DNA from 3 places in the Acidovorax sp. AC410 genome. Region 2 is predicted to be linked to each of the others. Evidence: predicted binding sites of a transcription regulator. Region 2 holds the regulator's gene; each other region holds the start of a gene.
What was found. The regulator sigma-54, encoded in region 2, starts transcription at its own class of promoters, with help from an activator protein. The targets are predictions, from matches to a motif close to TGGCANGNAANCTGCTTT.
Positions count from the first base shown of each region.

Region 1: AC0IZS_RS01160 (ammonium transporter) is a predicted target of sigma-54. The motif match lies at 5,720-5,737, and genes of this name have one in related genera.
Region 3: AC0IZS_RS10465 (ammonium transporter) is a predicted target of sigma-54. The motif match lies at 3,398-3,415, and genes of this name have one in related genera.

Region 1 covers NZ_CEEDCG010000001.1:260,962-268,875, reverse strand. Annotated here, with positions in the region: gene AC0IZS_RS01180 (methyltransferase) at 1-791, shown strand, start outside; gene AC0IZS_RS01175 (hypothetical protein) at 818-1,363, opposite strand; gene AC0IZS_RS01170 (tRNA dihydrouridine synthase) at 1,506-2,471, shown strand; gene AC0IZS_RS01165 (phospholipase D family protein) at 2,473-4,332, opposite strand; gene AC0IZS_RS01160 (ammonium transporter) at 4,447-5,649, opposite strand; gene ribD (bifunctional diaminohydroxyphosphoribosylaminopyrimidine deaminase/5-amino-6-(5-phosphoribosylamino)uracil reductase RibD) at 5,838-6,965, opposite strand; gene AC0IZS_RS01150 (type IV pilin protein) at 7,002-7,451, opposite strand; gene AC0IZS_RS01145 (pilus assembly protein) at 7,481-7,914, opposite strand, start outside.
Region 2 covers NZ_CEEDCG010000001.1:1,392,867-1,400,780, reverse strand. Annotated here, with positions in the region: gene argS (arginine--tRNA ligase) at 1-1,158, shown strand, start outside; gene AC0IZS_RS06495 (SPOR domain-containing protein) at 1,175-1,846, shown strand; gene AC0IZS_RS06490 (thiol:disulfide interchange protein DsbA/DsbL) at 1,920-2,576, shown strand; gene lptA (lipopolysaccharide transport periplasmic protein LptA) at 2,687-3,337, shown strand; gene lptB (LPS export ABC transporter ATP-binding protein) at 3,334-4,116, shown strand; gene AC0IZS_RS06475 (RNA polymerase factor sigma-54) at 4,180-5,781, shown strand; gene AC0IZS_RS06470 (VOC family protein) at 5,789-6,157, opposite strand; gene AC0IZS_RS06465 (hypothetical protein) at 6,157-6,705, opposite strand; gene AC0IZS_RS06460 (glutaredoxin domain-containing protein) at 6,725-7,213, opposite strand; gene AC0IZS_RS06455 (acyl-CoA thioesterase) at 7,412-7,855, shown strand; gene AC0IZS_RS06450 (THUMP domain-containing class I SAM-dependent RNA methyltransferase) at 7,880-7,914, shown strand, end outside.
Region 3 covers NZ_CEEDCG010000001.1:2,255,342-2,263,255, reverse strand. Annotated here, with positions in the region: gene AC0IZS_RS10475 (GMC family oxidoreductase) at 1-1,614, shown strand, start outside; gene AC0IZS_RS10470 (hypothetical protein) at 1,628-1,951, opposite strand; gene AC0IZS_RS10465 (ammonium transporter) at 1,982-3,361, opposite strand; gene AC0IZS_RS10460 (sulfite exporter TauE/SafE family protein) at 3,714-4,472, shown strand; gene AC0IZS_RS10455 (ABC transporter substrate-binding protein) at 4,744-5,508, shown strand; gene AC0IZS_RS10450 (amino acid ABC transporter permease) at 5,529-6,338, shown strand; gene AC0IZS_RS10445 (amino acid ABC transporter ATP-binding protein) at 6,308-7,051, shown strand; gene AC0IZS_RS10440 (DcaP family trimeric outer membrane transporter) at 7,101-7,914, shown strand, end outside.

The sequences.
Region 1 (7,914 bases), 1.1 Mb from region 2:
ATCTGCGTCGGGCTCCGGACTGGCGCCAGGCCTGCACCGAGGCCTGGGGGCCGGCCCGTGGCGAAAGCTCGGTGGCCACGCTGCGCGAGCTGCTGGGCCTGGTGGGCGCCTTCGAATGGCGCAAGAAGGGCGTGGAAGTGCCCGCGCTGGGCGAGGGCCCGCACAACCGCATCCACCCGCACTATGGGGTGTTCTCTCCGGTGCGGGGCGAGTATGTGGACCTGGTGGCCAATACCTCGCTGCCCACCACCGCGCTGGCGTTCGACATCGGCGCGGGCACCGGCGTGCTGTCTGCGGTGCTGGTGCGCCGCGGCGTGCAGCGCGTGGTGGCCACCGACCAGGATCCGCGCGCCATGGCCTGCGCGCGTGACAACCTCAAGCGCCTGGGCGTGCTCGATCGGGTGGAGTTGCTACAGGCGGACCTGTTTCCGCCCGGGCAGGCTCCGCTGGTGGTGTGCAACCCTCCCTGGGTGCCGGCGCGCCCGAGCTCGCCCATCGAGCATGCCGTGTACGACGAAGGCAGTCGCATGCTGCGCGGCTTCCTGGCGGGCCTGGCGGCCCACCTGGAGCCGGGTGGCGAAGGCTGGCTGATCCTGTCGGACCTGGCCGAGCACCTGGAACTGCGCCCGCGCGAGCAACTGCTGGGCTGGATTGCCGAGGGCGGGTTGCGTGTGCTGGGTCGCCATGACGTGCAGCCCCGGCATGCCAAGGTGGCCGACGCCGGCGACGCCCTGCACGCCGCCCGTGCTGCCGAGGTGACCTCTCTTTGGCGGTTGGCGGCCATCAGCTGAGCAATTGCCCCGCGAGCCCGGGGAAATTACACCGGGGATGGCGTGCTGGTGGGTTCCTGGGGCAGCAACTGGTCCATGCGGTCGCGTATGGTCTGGGCGCGCTCGGGCCCGGCCATCTGCGCCACTTCCTCCAGCAAGGCTTCACCGACGTCGAGCATGCTGGCGCGGTCGCGTGCACCGCGCAGGGCCTCGTGGAACTGCCGCGCCAGTGCGGGGTCGCGGCGCGCGAACATGCGCTCGCAGATGTCGAACAGGTACATGCGCGTGCCGGCCAGTGAGCGCAGCGCGTCGCTGGGGTTTCCTGCGGTCGGTGTCGTGGTGGGCTCGGAAATCACCAAAGGGGCTGTGGCCGCCGCTGGCGGGGGTGCCTCTGGCAGGGCGGCCGGGCCGGTGAGATAGCCCTGGCGCATGAGGTTGTCCACGATCTGCGCGCCGATGCCGTTGTACATGGCCTGCAGGTCGGACAGCGACTTGCCGTCGGCCAGCAGCAACAGGGACCGTTCGCGCAGGCTCAGCGTGCGGACGCCGGGTGACAGTTCCAGGCGGGCTTTGTCGGTTTTTTGGAGCAGCATGGTGGGGACGCGGGGCGGGCATGGAGCGGGGTGCCTGCGATTGCAGCACCCTGGCATGACGCTGTGATGACCCGGCTGCCGCACAATGGCGGGTTGCCCGCTTCCCCTGTGGGTGGTTTTTCTCTGTGACCTTGCTTCTGCGATGACCCTGCTGCTGGCCCCGATGGAGGGGCTTCTCGATTTTGTGCTGCGTGATGTGCTCACCCGCGTGGGCGGCGTGGACCGCTGCGTGTCCGAGTTCATCCGCATCACGGGCACGCTGTTGCCGGACAAGGTGTTCCTGCGCTACCTGCCCGAACTGCGCAATGGCAGCCGTACGCTGGCCGGGGTGCCGGTGCGCGCCCAGTTGCTGGGCTCCGACCCCGTGAGCATGGCCGAGAATGCGGCGCGCCTGGCGGCGCTGGGCCCCGAGGGGATCGACCTGAACTTTGGCTGCCCGGCCAAGGTGGTGAACCGCCACGGGGGTGGTGCCGCCCTGCTGCAGGAGCCCGAGCGCATCGCCGCGCTGGTGGCCGCGGTGCGGCGCGCCGTGCCGGCGCACCTGCCGGTCTCGGCCAAGATGCGCCTGGGCTTCAACGACGCGGGCCTGATGCGCGAGTGCGCGCAGGCCATGGAAGCGGGTGGCGCCTGTGAGCTGGTGGTGCATGCCCGCACCAAGGTCGATGGCTACCGGCCCCCGGCGTATTGGGAGCAGATACCGGCCATCCGTGCTGCGGTGGGGCTGCCCGTCGTGGCCAATGGCGAGATCTGGACCGTGGCCGACGCGCTACGCTGCCGCGCGGTGTCGGGCTGCGATGCCTTGATGCTGGGTCGCGGCATGGTGGCCGACCCGGGGCTGGCGCGGGCCATCCGTGCCAGTGATGCCAGTGCACCGGGGACCGACACCGTGGAATGGGACGACCTGCTGCCGCACATCGCCGCGTTCTGGCAACTGGTGTGCGACGACCTGGAGCCGCGCCAGCGCGCGGGTCGCCTCAAGCAGTGGCTGAACCTGATGCGTCGGCGCTTCCCCGAAGGCGAGGTGGCGTACCAGCATGTGCGGACGATGACGGACCAGCGTGCCATCACGGCCTGGGTGGACGCTTTGCAGGACCGCGTCACGGGCTGAATCAGAGCAGGTGGTCTGGGGCGAGCGGGCCGAGCAATTGCAGCAGCAGGCGCAACGGCGCGCTGGCATCAGGTTCCGTGGTGCTGTTTTGCAGGCCGCTGCCCTGCGGCGCATGCCACAGCAACTGGTTGCCCGGCTGCTGCAGTTCCACACGCCAGGCCAGTTCGCCCAGGGCCGGTTCCAGCTGCGTGGTGATGCGCCGGGACAGTTCGGTGCTGCGGATCAGCAGCGCGATCTCGGTGTTCTGCCTTTGCGAGCGCATATCGAGGTTCATCGAGCCGATGGCGACCAGGCGGCCATCCATCACCAGCAGCTTGGAGTGCAGCATGGCGCGCGAACTGCCCACCGAGCCGGTGGGCGAAGAGCCGCTGCCGCCCGAGGAGCCACCCGGGCTGCCGAACGCACTGCCCAGGCCGCTGAGTTCGCTGCGCATTTCGTAGAGCTCCACCCCCATGGCCAGCAGCTCCGGCCGGTGCCGGGCATAGCCGGCATGGGCAATGGGTGCGTCGTTGGACGCCAGCGAGTTGGTGAGCACCCGCACACGCACGCCACGTTGGCGGGCCTGGGCAAAGGCCTGTTTCATGTCGGGGCCGGGCACGAAGTAGGGTGAGACGATGAGCAATTCGCGCCGGGCCTGGCCCATCAGGTGCAACAGACCGTCCACCACCGTGTCGCCCTCGCCGGCATCGTTGGTGTCCGTGGAGGGGGGCGCCGCCGCGCCGCTTGCGGCTGCCGGTGCATGGCCCCCCGCAGAAGGAGCGATGCGTGCCGCTTGCAGGGCATTGGATCCGGTGGCGGGTGCCGTGGCCGGCGACGCCATGTTGGCAGGGCCTTCGGCCGGGATCTTGGCGGGCTGGTCAACCAGCACCACGGCGGGCGCCCAGACAAAGGCGGCGCTGCCCAGGTCCATGGGCTGGTAGTCCCAGATGCGGTTGTGTGGGGCTCCCGGGTGGGCAAGGGCATCCTGTCCCTGGGCCGGCACCTTGGCGGGCGGCTGCGATGCCTGGGTATTGCTGTCCAGGGCCACCTGGCGCTCCCGTTCTGCCGCGTCGGCCGCTTCGTACTGGTGGCGCATGGCGTCCAGCTCCTCGCGCGTGACCAGGGACTGCACGGGGTAGGCGCGCTGGTTGTTCCAGTAGTGGTCGAAGCTGCGCGAGAGGTCCTGCACGATGGGGCCGGCGGCCAGCACGTCCAGATCGACGAAATTGCCGGCATCGGCTGTGCCGAAGTAAGCGTCGCCCAGGTTGCGCCCGCCGGTGACGCCCATGGCGTTGTCGGCAATGAAAAGCTTGTTGTGCATGCGCTGCTGGGCCCGTGAAAAGTCCGTGACCGCGCCGAACATGCGGCCCAGCGTGGAGCCGCGCGCGCCCGTGAGCGGGTTGAACATGCGCATCTCGATGTTGGGCACGAAGGCCAGGCGCATGACCTGCGCATCGCGCCCGGCACTGTGGAAGTCGTCGAGCAGGACCCTGACCCTCACTCCACGCCCGGCGGCCGACACCACGCTCCGGAGCAGGCGCTCGGTGCTGGCGTCGGCGTGGATGGCGTAGTACTGCAGGTCCAGCGTCTTCGTTGCTGCGTCCACCAGTGCCAGGCGGCTGCTGTAGGCCGCCTGGGGCCCGCCCAGCAGCAGGAACCCCGACGGGTAGCGCCCTGCTGCGGCCTGCCGGCTGGTTTCCACCAACTGCCCCAGGGGCGTGCTGGCGGGGGAGGCGAGGGCGCTGGATTCGGGGCGGGTCACGTCCTGGGGCAGTCCCGCGCAACCCGTGGCCACCGCCACGGTGAGCGTGGCAGCCAGGGCCATCCAGCCGCAGCGGGCGGCGGTGGCAAGCTCTTTGAAAGTGGCGATGGGGGCGGGCATGGGGAGGAGGCCTTCTGGATACTACCGAAGGTATAGCCCGCGCCCCGCGCCCCCGCTGTCGGACGGCGCGCCGAAACGTAACGCCGTGTGAACGGCGCCACGCTTGGCAACTGCTTACCAGCTGACTTCGCGGTCTGGCGTGGCGCTGATCTTGTGGATGGAAAGGTCGGCGCCGTCGAATTCCTCTTCCTGCGATAGCCGAAGGCCCACGGTGGCCTTGAGGGCGCCGTAGACCACCAGCCCGCCCAGGACCGCCCAGACCACGCCCAGGGTGGTGCCGATCAACTGCGCGCTGAAGGCCACCCCGCCGAGGCCGCCCAGGGCCTTGCTGCCGAAGATGCCGGCGGCCAGGCCGCCCCAGGTGCCGCACAGGCCGTGCAGGGGCCAGACGCCGAGCACGTCGTCGATCTTCCACCGGTTCTGCGTCAGGGTGAACAGCAGCACGAAGATGGTGCCGGCAATGGCGCCCGTGACCAGTGCGCCCAGCGGGTGCATCAGATCGGAGCCTGCGCACACGGCCACCAGGCCGGCCAGCGGGCCGTTGTGTACGAAGCCCGGGTCGTTCTTGCCCAGCACCAGGGCGGCCAGCGTGCCGCCCACCATGGCCATCAGCGAGTTGACCGCGACCAGCCCCGAGAGCTTGTCCACGGTCTGCGCGCTCATCACGTTGAACCCGAACCAGCCGACCACCAGGATCCAGGCGCCGAGGGCCAGGAACGGGATGTTCGATGGCGGGTGGGCCGAGATGGCGCCATCCTTGCGGTAGCGGTTGGCGCGCGAGCCGAGCAGCACCACGGCAGGCAGGGCGATCCACCCGCCCACGGCATGCACCACGACCGATCCCGCGAAGTCATGGAACTCTTCGCCCGTGAGCGACTTGATCCAGGCCTGCACGCCGAAGTGCTGGTTCCAGGCGATGCCCTCGAAGAACGGGTAGACGAAGCCGACGATGACGGCCGTGGCGATGAGCTGCGGCCAGAACTTGGCGCGCTCGGCAATCCCGCCCGAGACGATGGCCGGAATGGCCGCCGCGAAGGTCAGGAGGAAGAAGAACTTGACCAGCGAATAGCCGCTCTGCTGGACCAGGGTCTCGGCACCTACGAAGAAGTGTGTGCCATAGGCCACGCTGTAGCCCACCACAAAGTACACCACGGTGGACACGGAGAAGTCCACCAGGATCTTGACCAGGGCATTCACCTGGTTCTTCTTGCGGACCGTGCCCAGCTCCAGAAAGGCGAACCCGGCATGCATGGCCAGCACCATGATTGCCCCGAGCAGAATGAACAAGGCGTCCGTGCCCTGTTTGAGTGCTTCCATACCATCTCCACGCGATTGTTTGATCTGTTTTGGTGCATCTCACTGCGGCATGCAATGAATGCACCAAAACCAAGCAAAAAATGCGCCAGCATGTGGCATGCGTCACCGGGGTGGTGCTGGGTTGTTTTGGTGCATGGACTCTCCAGTGGGCTGGCCCAGCTGGGCATGGACCACGGGGAGTCGGCGGGTCAGAAGTTATCGCGCCCCTGAACCCGTGCCACAATGCGCAGATCGGGTCCGATGTGCTCCACCGAAACGTATTCGAGCGAGGTCCCATCCGCCAGGGCTTGCAAAGGCGCTGTCTGGGCTATGCCCAGGCCCGGCCCGAGCAGCCGGGGTGCGAGGTAGAGCAGCAACTCGTCCACCAGCCCCTCGCGCAGGAAGGACCCGTTGAGCTTGTGGCCGGCCTCCACATGCAATTCGTTGATGGCACGCCGGCCCAGGTCCTGGAGCATGGCGCCCAGGTCCACCTTGCCCTGGGGATTGGAAAGTTGGATCACGGTGGCGCCGCGGCCTTCCAGTGCCGCCTTTCTTTCGCGGTCATCGCTGGCGGTGTAGATGAGGCAGGTGCGGCCCGGGATGGAGAACAGGCATGCCTGCAGCGGGGTCTGCAACTGGCTGTCCACGATCACCAGGTGCGGCTGGCGCGGCGTGGCAACTTCGCGCACGTCCAGGCGCGGGTCGTCATCGAGCACCGTGCCGATGCCCGTGAGCACGGCGCAGGCGCGCGCGCGCCAGGCATGGCCATCGGCCCGTGCGGCGGGCGAGGTGATCCACTGGCTCTGCCCGTTGGCCAGCGCGGTGGTGCCGTCCAGGGACGCGGCGGTCTTCATGCGCACCCAGGGCGTGCCGCGCACCATGCGGCTGAAAAAGCCGATGTTGAGCTCGCGCGATTCTGTCGCGCCAGGGCCCACGACTACATCCACCCCAGCAGCGCGCAGGCGCGCAAAGCCCTGGCCCGAGACCAGGGGGTTGGGGTCTGCCAGCGAGGCCACCACCTTGCCGATGCCGGCACCGATCAGCGCATCGCAGCAGGGCCCCGTGCGGCCCTGGTGAGAGCAGGGCTCCAGCGTGACGTAGGCGGTGGCTCCGCGCACGTCGTTGCCCAAGGCTGCCGCATCGCGCAGCGCCATGACTTCGGCGTGCGGGCCGCCGGCCTGCTGGGTGAAGCCCTGGCCGAGGACGTTGCCATCGGGCGTGGTGATGACGCAGCCCACGCGGGGATTGGGGTTGGAAAGACAAAGCGCCTGAGTGGCTAGCTCAAGCGCTTTTGTGGTGTGTTGTTGTTCCGAAGAGGTCGCCATGGTGGCGTGCATGCTAGCGCATGCGGGGCCTGTCGGATGGGGGCGGGGTCACTTGTTCCAGCAGTCGGCCACGGTAAGGGTAGCGGGAGTGAACGCCACCATGTTTCGAGTCCCTGTATTGGTCAGCGTCAGATTGCCGCACTTGTCACCTGATTGAGGTGTGCCTGCCTTGCGTGTGGCGGTCAGAGTAAAGGCGGCATTGGTGGAAGGGCCCCCTACCCCATTGCCGATGGAAATAGTGTAGCGCTTGGCTGGGTCTCCGGCCCAGGTCATATTGGTGGGGAGTGCAAGGGGGTACACCCCCGTGGCCGTCGAGGCGCGCTCCAAATACTGGGCAGCTTGCTGCAGACCGGCGCGCGCATCAGCACGGTGACCGCGCCGGATGAACTCTGTGTAGCTGGGTATCGCGACCGCAGTGAGGATGCCAACGGTGGCCACCACCGTCATGAGCTCAATGAGGGTGAAGCCTCGTTGCCGTGCAGGTATGTTGCTGTTCATTCTGTGCATCGTACATTCCTTAGGCCAGATTAACGGATCTGGCGCCAGCTAGGACGCATGGATTCCTCGGGTGGAGCGGCAAGCCTTTCGCCTCCGGGGCTTCCGCCGCCACCGCCACTGCCGCCCGTGCCCTTGGCATCCATGTCGATATTCTCGAACTTATCCTTCTTGATGATGCTGTGTGGACCCTTGGTCACTTTGGCCCGCGAGACACCCTGGTCGGCCGCAGTGTACGACTTGTCAGCGTTCATATCCACGATCTGGAACGTGGGGCGCTTTCCGTCCATGATGTTGACAAAGGTGCGGTACTGGCGCTCACCATCCACGGAGGTCGAGTCGCAGCTCTCGACGTTCGGATCCACATTGGAGCCCTTGGCGGGGACTTGCGACCACACCGTGAGGAGGTTGGTTGCGTCGTAGAACTCCAGGGGTTTCAGCAGCCGCTCGCCCACGGCAGGCAGGT
Region 2 (7,914 bases):
GGCTTCAAGCCCGGCGACGAGTGCTGGCCCACCGACCCCGACAACCCGGCCAGCAAGGCCTTCTACAACGGCGACTACATCCAGGACATCGCCAACGACTTCCTGGCGAAGAAGACCGTCAAGGCCGACGACCGCGCGTACACCGCCAGCGGCGATGTGGACGATGTGGAATCGATCCGCCAGTTCGCCGTGGCCTACCTGCGCAACGAGCAGGACAAGGACCTGCAGGCCTTCAACCTGAAGTTCGACGAGTACTACCTCGAATCGAGCCTGTATACCAGCGGCCGCGTCGAGGCCACGGTGGGCAAGCTGGTGGCCAACGGCAAGACCTACGAGCAGGACGGCGCCCTGTGGCTCAAGAGCACGGACTACGGTGACGACAAGGACCGCGTGATGCGCAAGCAGGACGGTACCTACACCTACTTCGTGCCCGACGTGGCCTACCACATCGCCAAGTGGGAGCGCGGCTACACCAAGGTCGTGAACATCCAGGGCACCGACCACCATGGCACCATCGCCCGCGTGCGCGCCGGCCTGCAGGCCGCCGAAGTGGGCATTCCACAGGGCTACCCCGACTACGTGCTGCACACCATGGTGCGCGTGGTCAAGGGTGGTGAAGAGGTCAAGATCAGCAAGCGTGCGGGCAGCTACGTCACCTTGCGCGACCTGATCGAGTGGACCAGCAAGGACGCGGTGCGCTTCTTCCTGCTCAGCCGCAAGCCCGACACCGAGTACACCTTCGACGTGGACCTGGCCGTGGCGCAGAACAACGACAACCCGGTGTACTACGTGCAGTACGCGCATGCGCGCATCTGCTCGGTGCTGCGCGGCTGGGCCGAGCAGGGCGGCGGCGATGTCGCCTCGCTCCAGGGCGTGGACCTGTCCGCGCTCGAAGGCCCGCAGGCCCAGGCGCTGATGCTGCAATTGGCCAAGTACCCCGAGATGCTCACCGCTGCGGCCGATGGCGAGGCCCCGCACGACGTCACGTTCTACCTGCGCGACCTGGCCGCCAGCTACCACAGCTATTACGATGCCGAGCGCATCCTGGTGGACGACGAGGCGGTCAAGCGCGCCCGCCTGGCCCTCGTCGCCGCCACCGCGCAGGTACTGCACAATGGCCTAGCTGTGCTGGGCGTATCGGCTCCGGCCAGAATGTAAGCAAGCAACCACTACCATGAAGAACAAGCAACTGGGCGGAACCATCATCGGCTTTATCGTGGGCGTGATCTTCGGCCTGGGGGCCGCACTGGCGGTCGCCGTCTACGTGACCAAGGTGCCCGTGCCCTTCCTGAACAAGGGGGGGGCACGCGGCACCGACCAGGACGCGGCCGAAGCGCAGAAGAACAAGAACTGGGACCCGAACTCGCCGCTGTACGGCAAGAACCCGGCGCGGCCCCCTGCGGCCGCAGCGTCGGCACCCGCCACGGCAGGGGTGGCACCGGCGCCAGCGCCCACCGCCTCGGCACCTGCCGTGGCCGCGGCGGACCCGCGTGCCGCCGCCTCGTCGGCCAAGCCTGCCGCCGCCGCAGCCACCAAGCCCGGCAGTGCCGACCCCTTGGGTGATCTGGCCGCTGCCAAGGCCGCGGCAGCGCCCGGCAACAGTGCCGACCCCTTCGACTACTTCGTGCAGGCGGGTGCCTTCCGCACCCAGGCCGATGCCGATGCGCAGCGCGCCAAGCTGGCCATGCTGGGCTGGGAAGCCCGCGTGAGCGAGCGCGAGCAGAACGGCCGCACGGTGTTCCGCGTGCGCGTCGGTCCCTTCACGAAGCGCGACGACGCGGCCCAGCTCAAGGACAAGCTCGACACCACGGGTGTCGAATCTGCCCTGGTGCGGGTGCAGCGCTGAGCGCAGGCCTGCCTGAACTTTTTTCCGGGGCGTGGCTCACACCCCCACACCCGACCCTAGGAGAGTCACTTTCATGAAACGCCGCGAGTTTTCCCTGTCTGCCGCTTCCGCAGTGGCCGCATCCGCCCTGACCCTGCCTGTGGCAGCACCCGCCCTGGCGCAAGCGCGCCAGTTCAAGGAGGGCAAGGACTACCGCAAGCTCGACAAGCCCGTCACGCCCGACGCGCCAGCGGGCAAGGTCGATGTGATCGAATTCTTCTGGTACAGCTGCCCCCACTGCAATGCCTTCGAGCCCACGCTCGACGCCTGGGTCAAGGCCGCTCCCAAGGACCTGAGCATCCGCCGCATCCCGGTGGCCTTCAACGCCAGCTTCGTGCCACAGCAAAAGCTGTACTTCACGCTCGAAGGCATGGGCAAGCTCGATGCCCTGCACGCCAAGGTCTTCCGTGCCATCCACGTGGAGAAGGCCAAGCTGGCCAAGGACGATGAAATCATGGCCTGGGTCGCCACGCAGGGCGTGGACGTGGCCAAGTTCAAGGAAATCTACAACTCGTTCACCGTCTCCAACCAGGTGCGCCGCGCCTCGCAGCTGCAGGATGCGTATGGCGTGGAAGGCGTGCCTTCGATGGGCGTGGCCGGCCGGTTCTACACCGATGGCACCATGGCAGGCAGCATGTCGGTTGTGCTGCAGGTGGTGGAGCAACTGGTGGGCGTGGCCCGCAAAGGCTGACCATTTCTTGGCGGGGCTGGTTCCTGCAGCCACCAAAAGCCCGCTGATGCGGGCTTTTTTCATGGCGTGTCGCCAGGGGTGGCTACAATGATCTGCAAGATTCGTGCCCTATGAACTACCGCATCCTCCCGATCCTCCTCCTCTCGGCCCTGGGCTTTGTCCAGGGTGTGGCCCATGCCGAAAAGGCCGACCGCAACAAGCCCATGAACATCGAGGCCGACGCATTGCGCCACGATGAGCTCAAGCAGACCAGCGTGTTCACCGGCCGGGTGGTCATGACCAAGGGCACCATCGTGCTGCGTGGCGCGCGCCTGGACGTGCGCCAGGACGCCGATGGCTACCAGTTCGGCGTGGTCACGGCCGAGCCGGGCAAGCGCGCCTTCTTCCGCCAGAAGCGCGACACGCTGCCCGGAGCGCCCGACGAGTTCATCGAGGGCGAGGGCGAAGTCATCGAATACGACGGCCGGGCCGACAACGTGAAGTTCATCACCCGCGCCGAGTTGCGCCGCTTGCGCGAATCCACGCTGACCGACGAGATCACCGGGCAGATCATCGTCTACAACAACCTGACCGACGTGTTCACCGTGGACGCCAAGCCGCGCGGCGGTACCAATGCCGCGGGCGATGCCCCGGCGCCCGGCGGCCGCGTGCGCGCCATCCTGTCGCCCAAGGAAACACCGGCCAGCGCCGCTGCCCCTGCCCCTGCGGCACCGGGCACCACCCTGCGCCCCAGCAGCACCCTGAGCGGCGGCGCCAAGTGAGCGGGGCCGACGTGAGCACCGTCGCCGGGTCCCCGGCGGACAGCCGGCTGGAGGTGCACCACCTCGAAAAATCCTACGGCAGCCGCAAGGTCGTCAAGGACGTGTCGCTGGTCGTGCAAAAAGGCGAAGTCGTGGGATTGCTCGGCCCCAACGGTGCGGGCAAGACCACCTCGTTCTACATGATCGTCGGCCTGGTGCGCAGCGATGCCGGCGACATCCGCATCGACGGCCACTCGGTGGCCCACATGCCCATCCATCGGCGCTCGCGCCTGGGCCTGTCCTACCTGCCACAGGAAGCCTCGATTTTCCGCAAGCTCACGGTCGAGGAGAACGTGCGCGCCGTGCTTGAGCTGCAGCGCGGCGAGGACGGCCAGCCGCTGCCGCGCCAGGCCATTGAGGAGCGCCTCACGGCGCTGCTCACGGAACTGCGCGTGGAGCACCTGCGCGCCTCGCCCGCGCTGGCCCTGTCCGGCGGCGAACGTCGCCGCGTGGAGATCGCCCGCGCGCTGGCCACGCAGCCGCGCTTCATCCTGCTGGACGAGCCCTTTGCCGGCATTGACCCCATCGCGGTGATCGAGATCCAGCGCATCATCGGCTTCCTCAAGGCGCGCGGCATCGGCGTGCTCATCACCGACCACAACGTGCGCGAGACGCTGGGCATCTGCGACCACGCCTTCATCATCAGCGATGGCCACGTGCTGGCCCAGGGTACCCCCTCCGAAATCGTCGACAACGCCGAAGTGCGCCGGGTGTACCTGGGTGAACACTTCCGCATGTAGCAGACCGATGGACCACCTGTTCGCCATGCACCTGCCTTCGTGGCAGTCCCCGGGGGCTGTGCGATGAAGCCCGGCCTGTCACTGCGCGTATCGCAGCACCTGGCGCTCACGCCCCAGCTGCAGCAGTCCATCCGGTTGCTGCAACTGTCCACGCTGGAGCTGGGCCAGGAGGTCGAGCAGATGCTCGACGAAAACCCGTTCCTTGAACGCAATGCCGACGAGGCCCCGCGCGAGGAGTTTGGCGTGGACACGGCCGACGCGCCCGCGCAGCCGGACGACTACAGTTCCGACGATGCGGTCTACTCCAGTGCCCCGGGCTCCAGCACGTCGACCGAGACCCCGGCCGACAGCCCGCAGGGCGATGCGGAAGTGGGCAGCAGTGCGGGCGACGAGCCCGACTGGAGCGGCGATGGCACCGTGGACGTGTCCCCCAACGATGCCGAGTGGGGTGGCGATGCGCCGGCCCGCAACCGCAATGATTCGGAGGGCGACGAGGCCGATGCCACCGAACTGGCCCGCACGCACGAATCGCTCACCGCCTTCCTGCACCGCCAGGCCCTGTCGCTGCGGCTGTCCGAGGTGGACCGCGCGGCGCTGCGCTTCCTGATCGAATCGCTCAACGACGATGGCTACCTCGAGGACCCGCTCGAAGAGCTGGCCATCGCCCTGGCCGGCCCCGACGACCTGGAGCAGATCGAAGAGCTGGTGCATCGCTTCACCGTGGCGCTGCGCCTGCTGCAGAGCCTGGAGCCCGTGGGCGTGGGTGCGCGTGGCCTGGGTGAATGCCTCACACTGCAGCTCACGGCCCTGGCGGCCGACGAAGACAGCGAGCTCGACCCTGACACCGTGCAGACCGCGCTGCGCGTGTGCCAGCAGCCGCTGGAGATGCTGGCGCGCCGCGACATCCGCCGCCTCACGCAGCTGTGCGGCGACGGCGAGGAGCGCACGCGCGCCGCCATGGCCCTGATCGCGCGGCTGGAGCCGCGCCCCGGGCGCAAGTTCGTCGACGTGGAGCGCAACATCATCGTGCCCGACGTCATCGTGCGCAAGGCCGGGCGGGCCAATGGCCGCGACGGCCAGCACAACTTCATCGTGGCCCTGAACCCCGACGTGATGCCGCGCCTGCGCGTACACGACATCTACGCCGGCGCCCTGCGCGGCCACAAGGGCGGCGAGGGCCACCAGGCCATGCAGCAGCGGTTGCAGGAGGCGCGCTGGTTCATCAAGAACATCCAGCAGCGCTTCGACACCATCCTGCGCGTCTCGCGCGCCATCGTCGAGCGGCAAAAGAGCTTTTTCACCCATGGCGAGCTGGCCATGCGCCCGCTGGTGCTGCGCGACATCGCCGACGAGCTGGGCCTGCACGAGTCCACCATCAGCCGCGTGACCACGGCCAAGTACATGTCCACGCCCATCGGCACCTACGAGCTCAAGTATTTCTTCGGTTCGGGCCTGGGCACCGAAACCGGCGGCAACGCATCGAGCACGGCCGTGCGCGCCCTCATCAAGCAGTTCGTGGCGGCCGAAAGCCCGGCCAAGCCGCTCTCGGACAGCCAGATCGCAGAGATGCTCAAGGAGCAGGGCATCGAATGCGCACGCCGCACCGTGGCCAAGTACCGCGAGGCGCTCAAGATCGCGCCGGCCAACCTGCGCAAGGCGCTCTGATCCGCTGTCAGCCTGGCTGGCGGAACGCCCGGCTGGAGATGCTGACGGCATTGCCGTCCGGGTCCTTGGCATTGGCGAACGCATAGCCATTGGCCTGGTGCGTGCTGCCGAAGGCCAGGCCCTGTGCCAGCGCACGGACCTTGAAGGCTTCCACGTCCGGCACATGAAAGCACAGCTTCACCCCCGCCTGGCCGAGCTTCACGCTCTTGGCCGCCTGGTGGACCAGGATGCTGGCCCCTCCGTCCGGGGCCTGGAGCTCGATCAGGCCCTCCACCACGTCCCCAGTGGTCTCAAGACCGAAGTGCGTGCGGTAGAACGCTGCGCTGCGCTGCATGTCGCGCGCGTAGACCATCACGGTGCCGAGGATGGGGGGCATCAGGGCGCTTTCGAGGCCGGTGCGCGCCGCAGCGAGCGCAGCAACTCCAGCGCCTGGGCCACAGGCTCCTGCGGAGCGCCGTTGACGAGCACCGTGAAGGTCACGCGCAGCTCGTTCATGCCCAGCATGCCCTGGGTCAGGTGCTTGTAGCCGTCCGGCTCGGGGGCGCGGTCGGTGGCCGAGAAGTAGTAGCCCATCTTGCCCACGGCGCCCAGGTCCTTGAGGGGCAGATCGCTCTCGACGGCCTTGGGCTGGGCCCGGGTGGCACCCGCCTGCACCAGCCCCCGCAATTCGTCGGCCGTGGGGCCCCTGGGCGCACTGCCCACAGGCCAGATGGGCGTGATAAGCATCTGCAACGCCTTGGCGTCAGGGCCGCTGATGGCCACCGAGGGCGGCAACTCCCCGTGCGGGCGGCGCACCTGGGCGCGCCATTGCGCGGGCAGGTCGATCACCAGGTCATCGCGGCCGGGCAGGGGAACGCGCAGTTCTTCGGCGAGAACGGGCAGGCACAGGGCAAAGGCCATTGAAGCGAGTACGGTGCGGAGCATGGAGCGAAAGAGGAGGGGGTTATTGGCGTTTGGCAAAGACGGCGTCGTAGGACGGGGCGCTGAAGCCGTTCACCCGCTGGCCATTGGTGAGCAGCACCGGCACGCCGCGCGCACCCAGTTGCGCAAAGGCGGCCTTGCCGGTCGGGGTGTCCACGTCGAATTCCCGGTAGGCAATGCCTTTGCCGCCCAGGTAGGCCTTGGCCGCCTTGCAGTAGCCGCACCAGGTGGCCATGTAGAGCGTGACCTCGCCCCGGGGCTGGACGGCTTTCTGGGCTTCTGCGGGTGCCTGGCCGGGCGTGGCGGGTGGCAGCGGGTTGCCCGGGACCACGCTGACGGGCAGGCTTTCGAGTTTCAGGGTTTTTTGCACCGCGCCCGAGGCGGGCGGCTGGTCGCTGTAGACGACCTTGCCGCTCGCATCCACGGATTTGTAGAGCGCCTGGGCATGCGCCGTGCCCGTGAGCGCGGCCGCAAGCAGGGCGAGGATCAGGCTGCAGCGCAGGGTGTGCATGGGGGGCTCCGGGTAAAATCGGCTATCCCGGGAGCATAAGAGACTTCTGCCGCCCCGAGGCCCGCTGGGGCAATGCCTCACCCGTATGGGCCATTCTTGCCATCCGGGCTGCAGCATCGCTGATGCCCTTTGCAGGCTTCTTCGGGGGCACCTTGTCCCGTTTCGCTGTCTTTTCTCGACCCTCTGTTTCCCTGCCCCATGGCCCGCATTGTTTTCGACCTTCCCGCGCATTTCGGCTTTGCCACCGAGCTGCAGATCTACATCAGCCACGTCAACCAGGGCGGGCACCTGGACAATGCGCAGCTGCTGAGCCTGGTGTCCGAGGCACGCGTGCGCTTCTTCCAGTCGCTCGGCTACCCCGAGGCGGACGTGGGCGGCCTGTCCACCGTGGTGGGCGACATCGTGGCGCAGTACAAGTCCGAAGGCTTCCACGGCGAGACCATGCGCGTGGAGATGGCGCCCGAGGACCTCAACCGCTACGGCTTCGACCTCGTCTTTCGCATGACGGAAAAGACCTCGGGCCGCGAAGTGGCGCGGGGCAAGGTCGGCATCGTCTTCATCGGCCGCAGTGACCGCAAGGTGGCACCCATTCCCGAATCCATCCGCCAGCTGCTGCTGGCGCGCGCCTCGTCCCCTGCATAAGCGCGTATCCTGTCGCCCAGTGCCATGAACCAACTCCAACTCTTTCTCCCCTGCGCCGC
Region 3 (7,914 bases), 860 kb from region 2:
TGCAACCGCCTGAGCGCCGACGGCCGCAAGCGCGTGCTGCTCATCGAAGCGGGCCGCAAGGATGATTACCACTGGATACACATTCCCGTGGGCTATCTGTATTGCATTGGCAACCCGCGCACCGACTGGCTCTACAACACCGAGCCCGATGCCGGCCTGAACGGCCGTACCCTGCGTTACCCGCGCGGCAAGACGCTGGGCGGCTGCAGCAGCATCAACGGCATGATCTACATGCGCGGCCAGGCGCGCGACTACGACCAGTGGGCCGAGCTCACCGGGGATGCCAGCTGGCGCTGGGACAACGCCCTGCCCTACTTTCGCCGCCATGAGGACCACTGGCGCCTGGACCAGCCCGGCGAGGTGAACGAGAACTTCAAGCGCCTGCACGGCAACAAGTCCACCGGCAGCACGGGCGAGTGGCGCGTGGAAAAGCAGCGCCTGCGCTGGGATGTGCTGGACGCCTTTTCCAAGGCCGCGCAGCAGGCCGGCATCCCGGCCACCGAGGACTTCAACGGTGGCAGCAACGAGGGCGTGGGCTACTTCGAGGTCAACCAGAAGAGCGGCTGGCGCTGGAACACGGCCAAGGCCTTCCTGCGGCCCACCTGCTACGGCCGGCCCAACTTCGAGATGTGGACCAACGCGCATGCCACAGAACTCCTCATCGAGACCCAGCCCGATGGCACGCGCCGCTGCACCGGTGTGAAGGTGTGGGATGGGCACGAGATGGTCACGGCCCACGCCACCGGCGAAGTGATCCTGAGTGCCGGGGCCATCAACTCGCCCCAGCTGCTGCAGCTGTCGGGCATCGGCCCGGCCGACCTGCTCCGACAGCACGGCATCGGCGTGGTGCAGGACCTGCCGGGCGTGGGCGCCAACCTGCAGGACCACCTGCAGATCCGCGCGGTGTTCAAGGTCAACGGCGTGCCCACGCTCAACACCATGGCCAGTTCGCTCTGGGGCAAGGCCAAGATCGGCATGGAGTACGCGATGAAACGCAGCGGCCCGATGAGCATGGCGCCGTCCCAGCTCGGCGCCTTCACGCGCAGCGATCCCGGCCAGCCCTGGCCCAACATCGAGTACCACGTGCAGCCCCTGTCGCTCGATGCCTTCGGCGAGCCCCTGCACAGCTTCCCGGCCTTCACGGCCAGCGTCTGCAACCTCAACCCCACGAGCCGGGGCACGGTGCAGATCAAGAGCGCGGACTTCAAGGCCGCGCCGGCCATTGCGCCCAACTACCTGAGCACCCCCGAAGACCGGCAGGTGGCCGCCGACAGCCTGCGCGTCACGCGCCGCATCGTCGCCCAGCCGGCGCTGGCGGGCTACCAGCCCGAAGAGTGGAAGCCCGGCGTGCAGTTTGAAAGCGACGAAGACCTGGCGCGCCTGGCCGGCGACATCGCCACTACCATCTTCCACCCCGTGGGCACGACGCGCATGGGCCGGGCCGACGACCCGATGGCCGTGCTCGATTCGCAGCTGCGCGTGCGCGGCATTGCCGGTCTGCGCGTGGTGGATGCCGGCGCCATGCCCACCATCACCAGCGGCAACACCAACTCGCCCACGCTGATGCTGGCCGAGAAGGCGGCCGAGTGGATCCTGGCGGCTCAGAAAGCGTGACGGCCGCTCGGCATCAACGGATACCGCCGACGTAGCGGGGCACCTCGACCACCGGAGCAGGCACCAGGCGCTGGCGCACCGCCTGGCTGGCGGTCTCCAGCAAGGGGCGGCGCTGCGGCGCGGGCGCCGGTTCATGCACGGCACGGTCGAGCCGGTCGGCCCATTCGGCCAGCTCGGGCACCCCGTCCTCCAGCGCATGCTGGCGTGCGAAGCGCACGATCTCCAGCGCGTACTCGGCGTTGACCGCCATCCACTCGGTGTCGGTCACGCGGCCGGTCTTGCGGCGCAGCAGCACGTGCAGGTGCGCTGCGATGGCGAGTTTGTCGCTGTCCTGCATGATGGTGAACTCCTCAGAACATTGGGAGGCCTACTGACCCAGGCGTTCCCGGTGCTGTGCAATATCCAGGCCCACTTGCTCGCTTTGCTCGTCCACGCGCAGGCCGAGCACGAGGTTGGTGATCCACAGCAGCAGTGCGGTGCCCACCAGGCTGAACGCCATCACGGCCCCCACGCCGATGGCCTGGGTCCAGAGGCTGCCTGCGACACCACCGACCGTGCGGCTGGCCAGCACACCTGTGAGCAGCGAACCCACGATGCCGCCGATGCCATGCACGCCAAACACGTCCAGCGAATCGTCGGCTCGCAGCAGGCGCTTGAGCCCCGTCGCGCCCCAGTAGCAGGCCAAGCCCGCCACCAGCCCGATGACCACGGCCGAACGCAGGGTGACAAAGCCGGCGGCGGGCGTAATGGCCACCAGCCCGGCCACCAGGCCCGAGCACAGGCCCAGCAAGGAGGGGCGCCCGCGCATGACCGCTTCGCCCAGCATCCAGGACAGCGCCCCTGCTGCTGCTGCCACGTGGGTGACGGCCATGGCCAGGCCGGCCCGGCCATCGGCCGCCACGGCCGAGCCCGCATTGAAGCCGAACCAGCCCACCCAGAGCATGCCCGCGCCCACCATGGTCAGCGCCAGGCTGTAGGGCTCGAAGGGTTCGCGGCCATAGCCGCTGCGCCGTCCGAGGAACCAGGCGCACACCAGGCCCGCCACGCCGGCATTCACATGCACCACGGAGCCCCCGGCAAAGTCGAGCGCCCCCATCTGCGCCAGCCAGCCGCCCGGCTCCCAGACCCAGTGCGCCACGGGCGCGTAGATGAACACCGTCCACAGGCTGATGAACAGCAGCATCGCGGAAAAGCGCATGCGCTCGACGACGGCCCCCACCAGCAGCGCCGCCGTGATGATGGCAAAGGTCAGCTGGAACATGGCGTAGACCGATTCGGGGATGGCCGGCGCCACGTGGCTCACCGACAGCTTGCCCGCGGCCAGCTGGAAGTCGAACCCGGCAAATGCCATGCGCTCGGTACCGCCCAGCCAGGCGCTGCCCGGCGTGAACGCCCACGAGTAGCCGATGGCAAACCACAGCAGGCTCACCAGCGCGGCAATGGCGACCACGCTGGCCATGGTGTTGAGTACGTTCTTGCGGCGCACCATGCCCGCGTAGAACAGGGCGATGCCCGGCAGTGTCATCAGCAGCACCAGGGCCGTGGAGGTCATCATCCAGGCGGTGTCGGCGGCATTGATGGTCTCCTTGGCCACCAGGCCGGGGCGCGTCAAGGGTGCGGGTGTCGGAGTGGCTGTGGCGGCCGATGCGGCGGCTTCGGGAGCCTGCGCCTGCGCCCAGACCGTTGCGGTGCAGAGCCCGAGACACAAGGCCACGACCGTGACGAACCCATGGATGACTGCCCGCATGTGGAAGCTCCCTTTTCGCAATTTGTTACATGGCACAACGCACAAGGCATGCCAAGCAAAACGCCCGATTTGGGGCGCTCCGGGCGTGTCGCCGCCCGAACTCCTCCCCCAAATGGGGGCGGGAAACCCCCAATGCACCAAGCGGGTGCCGCCGTTACAGTACCGTCACTCGAAAGCGCGCCCCGGTGTGCTGGACGAGGGGCCGAGGAGACATCCCTACAAGCACAACCGAACAAGCACCCAATGAGGTGCACCCCCTTTCAGGCGCTGGCGATCCCAGCGCCTTTTTTATGGCTGCGGCTCCAGCGGTTCGCTAGCAAAAGCGTAGCTATCGGGGTGCGACAATCATGGGATGGAATGGATTTTCATTACCTTTGCCTCGCTGCTGGCCGGCTTTGTGGATGCCATCGTCGGAGGCGGCGGCCTGGTGATGGTGCCGGCCCTGTTCGCGGCATTTCCCGTGGCACCGCCCGCCACGCTGCTGGGCACCAACAAGGCGGCCGGCGTCTGGGGCACGGCCATGGCCACCTGGCAGTACAGCCGCCGCGTGCAGATGCGCTGGGAAGCCCTGCTGCCGGCCGCGGCGGCCGGCTTTGCCGGCTCGTTCGCCGGGGCCTGGGCCGTGACCGTGGCATCGCCCGACTTCCTGCGCCGCCTGCTGCCGCTGGTGCTGCTGGGCGTGCTGGCCTACACCCTGGCCAAAAAAGACATGGGACGGCACCACGCGCCGCGCTTCGCCGGGCGCGCGGAAATCGCTGCGGCGAGCCTGATCGGCCTGGCCATCGGCTTCTATGACGGCTTCTTCGGCCCAGGCACGGGCAGCTTCTTCGTGTTCCTGTTCGTGCGCTGGCTGGGCTACGACTTCCTCAATGCCTCGGCCTCGGCCAAGCTGCTGAACACCGCCACCAACGTCGCGGCCATCGCCCTGTTTGCCGCCAAGGGCCATGTCTGGTGGCATTTCGCCGTGACGCTGGCCGTGGCCAACGTGGTGGGCAGCCTGATCGGCACGCACATGGCGCTCAAGCACGGCACGGGTTTCGTGCGCGGCATCTTCATCGTGGTCGTGGGCGCATTGATCCTGAAGACCGGCTACGACGCATTTTTGCGCTGAGCGCGCGCTGCAAAGGGCGCCCGCGCAATTACCAGCACTTGGGAAAGTTCGGGAGCCTTCTCTAAAACCTGTTGTGAATTGGCCTACAACCGGCTTTTGTAGGGCGCCCCCTGTGGCGGCAGAAAAAGACCCCTCCTTATAATTGGTGACTATTTCGTGACGCCAGACATCGCAATCCGCGATGGCTGCGGACGCATTTACCGAGCCTCCGGCCTGCCTACCCGCATGCCGGATTTTTTGTACCTGAAATACCCCGGACAGGACCCATCCCATGCAATTGTTCAAGGCTGTAGCCACCGCCCTCGCGCTCTGCGCCGCCTTCTCCGCCCAGGCCCGGACCCTGGACGAGGTGAAGAAAGACGGCAAGATCCTCATCGCGACCGAAGGACAGTTCGCACCCTTCAACTTCTTCAACGGCACCACGCTGACCGGTTTCGAAGTGGAGACGGCCGAACTCGTGGCCAAGAAGATGGGGGTCACCATCCAGTGGAAGACCCTGGGCTTCGACGCCCTGCTGACCGGACTGCGCCAGGACCGCTGGGATCTGGTGATCGCCTCCCACGGCATCACCGAAGAGCGCGCCAAGGCCGTGACCTTCACCGAGCCCCACTACTGCTCGGGCGGCATGATCATCGCCATGGACCCGGCCATCAAGAGCGCCAAGGACCTGGCCGGCAAGGTGGTGGCCGTGCAGACCGGCACCAGCTATCTCGAGAACGTGCAGAAGGTCTCGTCCATCAAGGAAATGAAGAACTTCCCCACCGACGTGGATGCCCGCAGCGCCCTGAACTCGCGCCGCGTGGATGCCTGGGTGACCGACCGCTTCGTGGCCAAGGCCGTCTCCGAGAAGAACCCCGGCGCCGGCTTCAAGCTCGGCGACATGCTGTTCATCGAGCGCATCGCCGCCGCCGTGGCCAAGGGCAACAGCTCGCTGGCCGGTGGCTGGAACAAGGCGCTGGCCGAGGTGATGGCCGACGGCAGCTATGCCGCACTGTCCAAGAAGTACTTCAACGAAGACGTTCGCTGCACGAACTGAGCGTCTGACCGGGTTTCTTCATGCTCACTGCCCTTTGGCCCGAGCGCTGGTCTCGCCAGCAGCGCAGCAACGCCACGCTCGTCTCGGCCGTCATCCTGATGGTCCTGGCGCTGGCGCTGCTGGGCACATTGCTCTCTTTCCTGCCCGAGCCTATCGGGCCCAACGCCCAGGCCTTCTCTGACGGCGCGCGCACCACGCTGTGGCTCACCCTGGTGAGCGGCAGTGTGGGACTGGTGCTGGGCACCGGTGCCGCACTGGCCCGCACCTCGCGCTTCATGGCGGTGCGCTGGGTGGCCAGCTTCTACATCTGGGTCATCCGCGGCACGCCGCTGTTGGTGCAGATCCTGTTCGTCTACTTCGCACTGCCGGTGCTGGTGCCTGGGCTGAACCTGCCTGACTTCGCGGCTGCCGTGCTGGCCCTGGGCCTGAACGTCGGCGCCTACAACGCCGAGGCCATCCGCGCCGGCCTGCTGGCCGTGCCGCGCGGCCAGACCGAAGCCGCCCGGGCCCTGGGCCTGGGCCGCATGCATGTGTTCGCCGACGTGGTGTTCCCGCAGGCGTTCAAGATCTCGCTGCCGCCGCTGGTCAGCAACTTCGTGGCCCTGCTCAAGGACTCGTCGCTGGCCTATGCCATCGGCGTGGTGGAACTCACCAACGTGGGCAACCGCATCCAGTCGGCCACCTTCCAGCCGATCGCCACGCTGTCCACGGTGGCCATCACCTATCTGTTGCTGACCACGCTGGTCACCCAGATCTCGAACGCCGTGGAGTACCGCTTCGACGTGGAAGGGCGCAACCAATCAGCCGTCCCACGCCTTTCATCGTGGTGAACCGCGTCTGCAAGTCCTTCGGCAGCCACCAGGTGCTGCGCGAAGTCTCCACCGTGTTCAACACGGGCGAGGTCACCGTGATCATCGGTGCCTCGGGCTCGGGCAAGAGCACGCTGCTGCGCGCCATCAACCGGCTGGAGCCGCACGACAGCGGCACCATCACCATCGGCGGCGAGCCGGTGACCGACGACCAGCACACGCTGCAAAAGCAGCGCAGCGAAGTCGGCATGGTGTTCCAGCAGTTCAACCTGTTCGGCCACATGAGCGTGCTGGACAACGTGACGCTGGCACCCCGGCGCATCCGCCACACGCCGCGCGCCAAGGCCAACGAGCAGGCCATGGCCCTGCTGCGCCGCGTGGGCATGCAGGACCATGCGCACAAATACCCCTGGCAGCTCTCGGGCGGCCAGCAGCAACGCGTGGCCATCGCGCGCGCGCTGGCCATGCAGCCCAAGGTGATGCTGTTCGACGAACCGACCTCGGCCCTGGACCCCGAGATGGTGCAGGAAGTGCTCGACGTGATGCGCGAACTGGCCCGTGGCGGCATGACCATGATCGTGGTGACCCACGAGATGGGCTTTGCCCGCGAAGTGTCCGACCGCGTGATGTTCTTCGACCAGGGGCGCATCGCCCACGACGCAGCGCCCGCCGAATTCTTCAACAACCCTGCCAACGACCGCATCCGCGCCTTCATCGGCCGCATGGGCGCCTGAGATCCAGGCACCCCCAGCGAAACAACCACAAGCCCCTACCGGAGTGACCATGAAACTGAACCACACGTTCCTCGCCCTGATGGCCGCCGGCCTGTGCAGCCTGCCACCCGCAGCCTTTGCCCAGACCGCCAAGGACTTCGAAGAGATGCGCAACGAGCTCAAGGCCCTGCGCGCCGAGCTCAACGCGCTCAAGGCCCAGCAGGCCCAGGCGCCTGCTGCGCCCGCCGCATCGGCATCGGCCTGGAACGACCGCATCGAGGCGGTCGAGCTCAAGCAGAAGGATGCCGTGGTGCTGGGCGACATCCCGGGCAGCTTCCGCCTGCCCGGCAGCGAGACCTCGATCCGCGTCTACGGCTTTGCCGAGGCCAACCTGGTCAAGGACTTCAAGGGCACGGCCCCCGGCGACACCTTCACCAACCTGATGGAGCAGCCCCTGGGCGACACGCGCGGCGGCAAGAGCAGCCTGACGGCACAGACCTCGCGCTTCGGCTTCGAGACTTCCACGCCCACGGCCATCGGCACCTTCAACACCAAGATCGAAGCCGACTTCTACGCCTACTGCGGCAGCGAGTGCAACCGCAACCGCCTGCGCCTGCGCCATGCCTATGGCGAATACGCCGGCTGGCTGATCGGCCAGACCTGGTCGACCTTCATGGACACGGACAACCTGCCCGAGACCGTGGACTTCAATGGTCCGCCCGGCGCCACCTTCCGGCGCCCCGCGCAGATCCGCTACACCTACAACAACCCCGATCTGGCCAAGTTCCAGTTCGCGCTCGAAGAGCCCACCGATGGCGCCAAGGGCCTGAACTTCGTGGCCCGCGTGGACAAGGCCTTCGACTGGGGCAACGTGAACGCGCGCC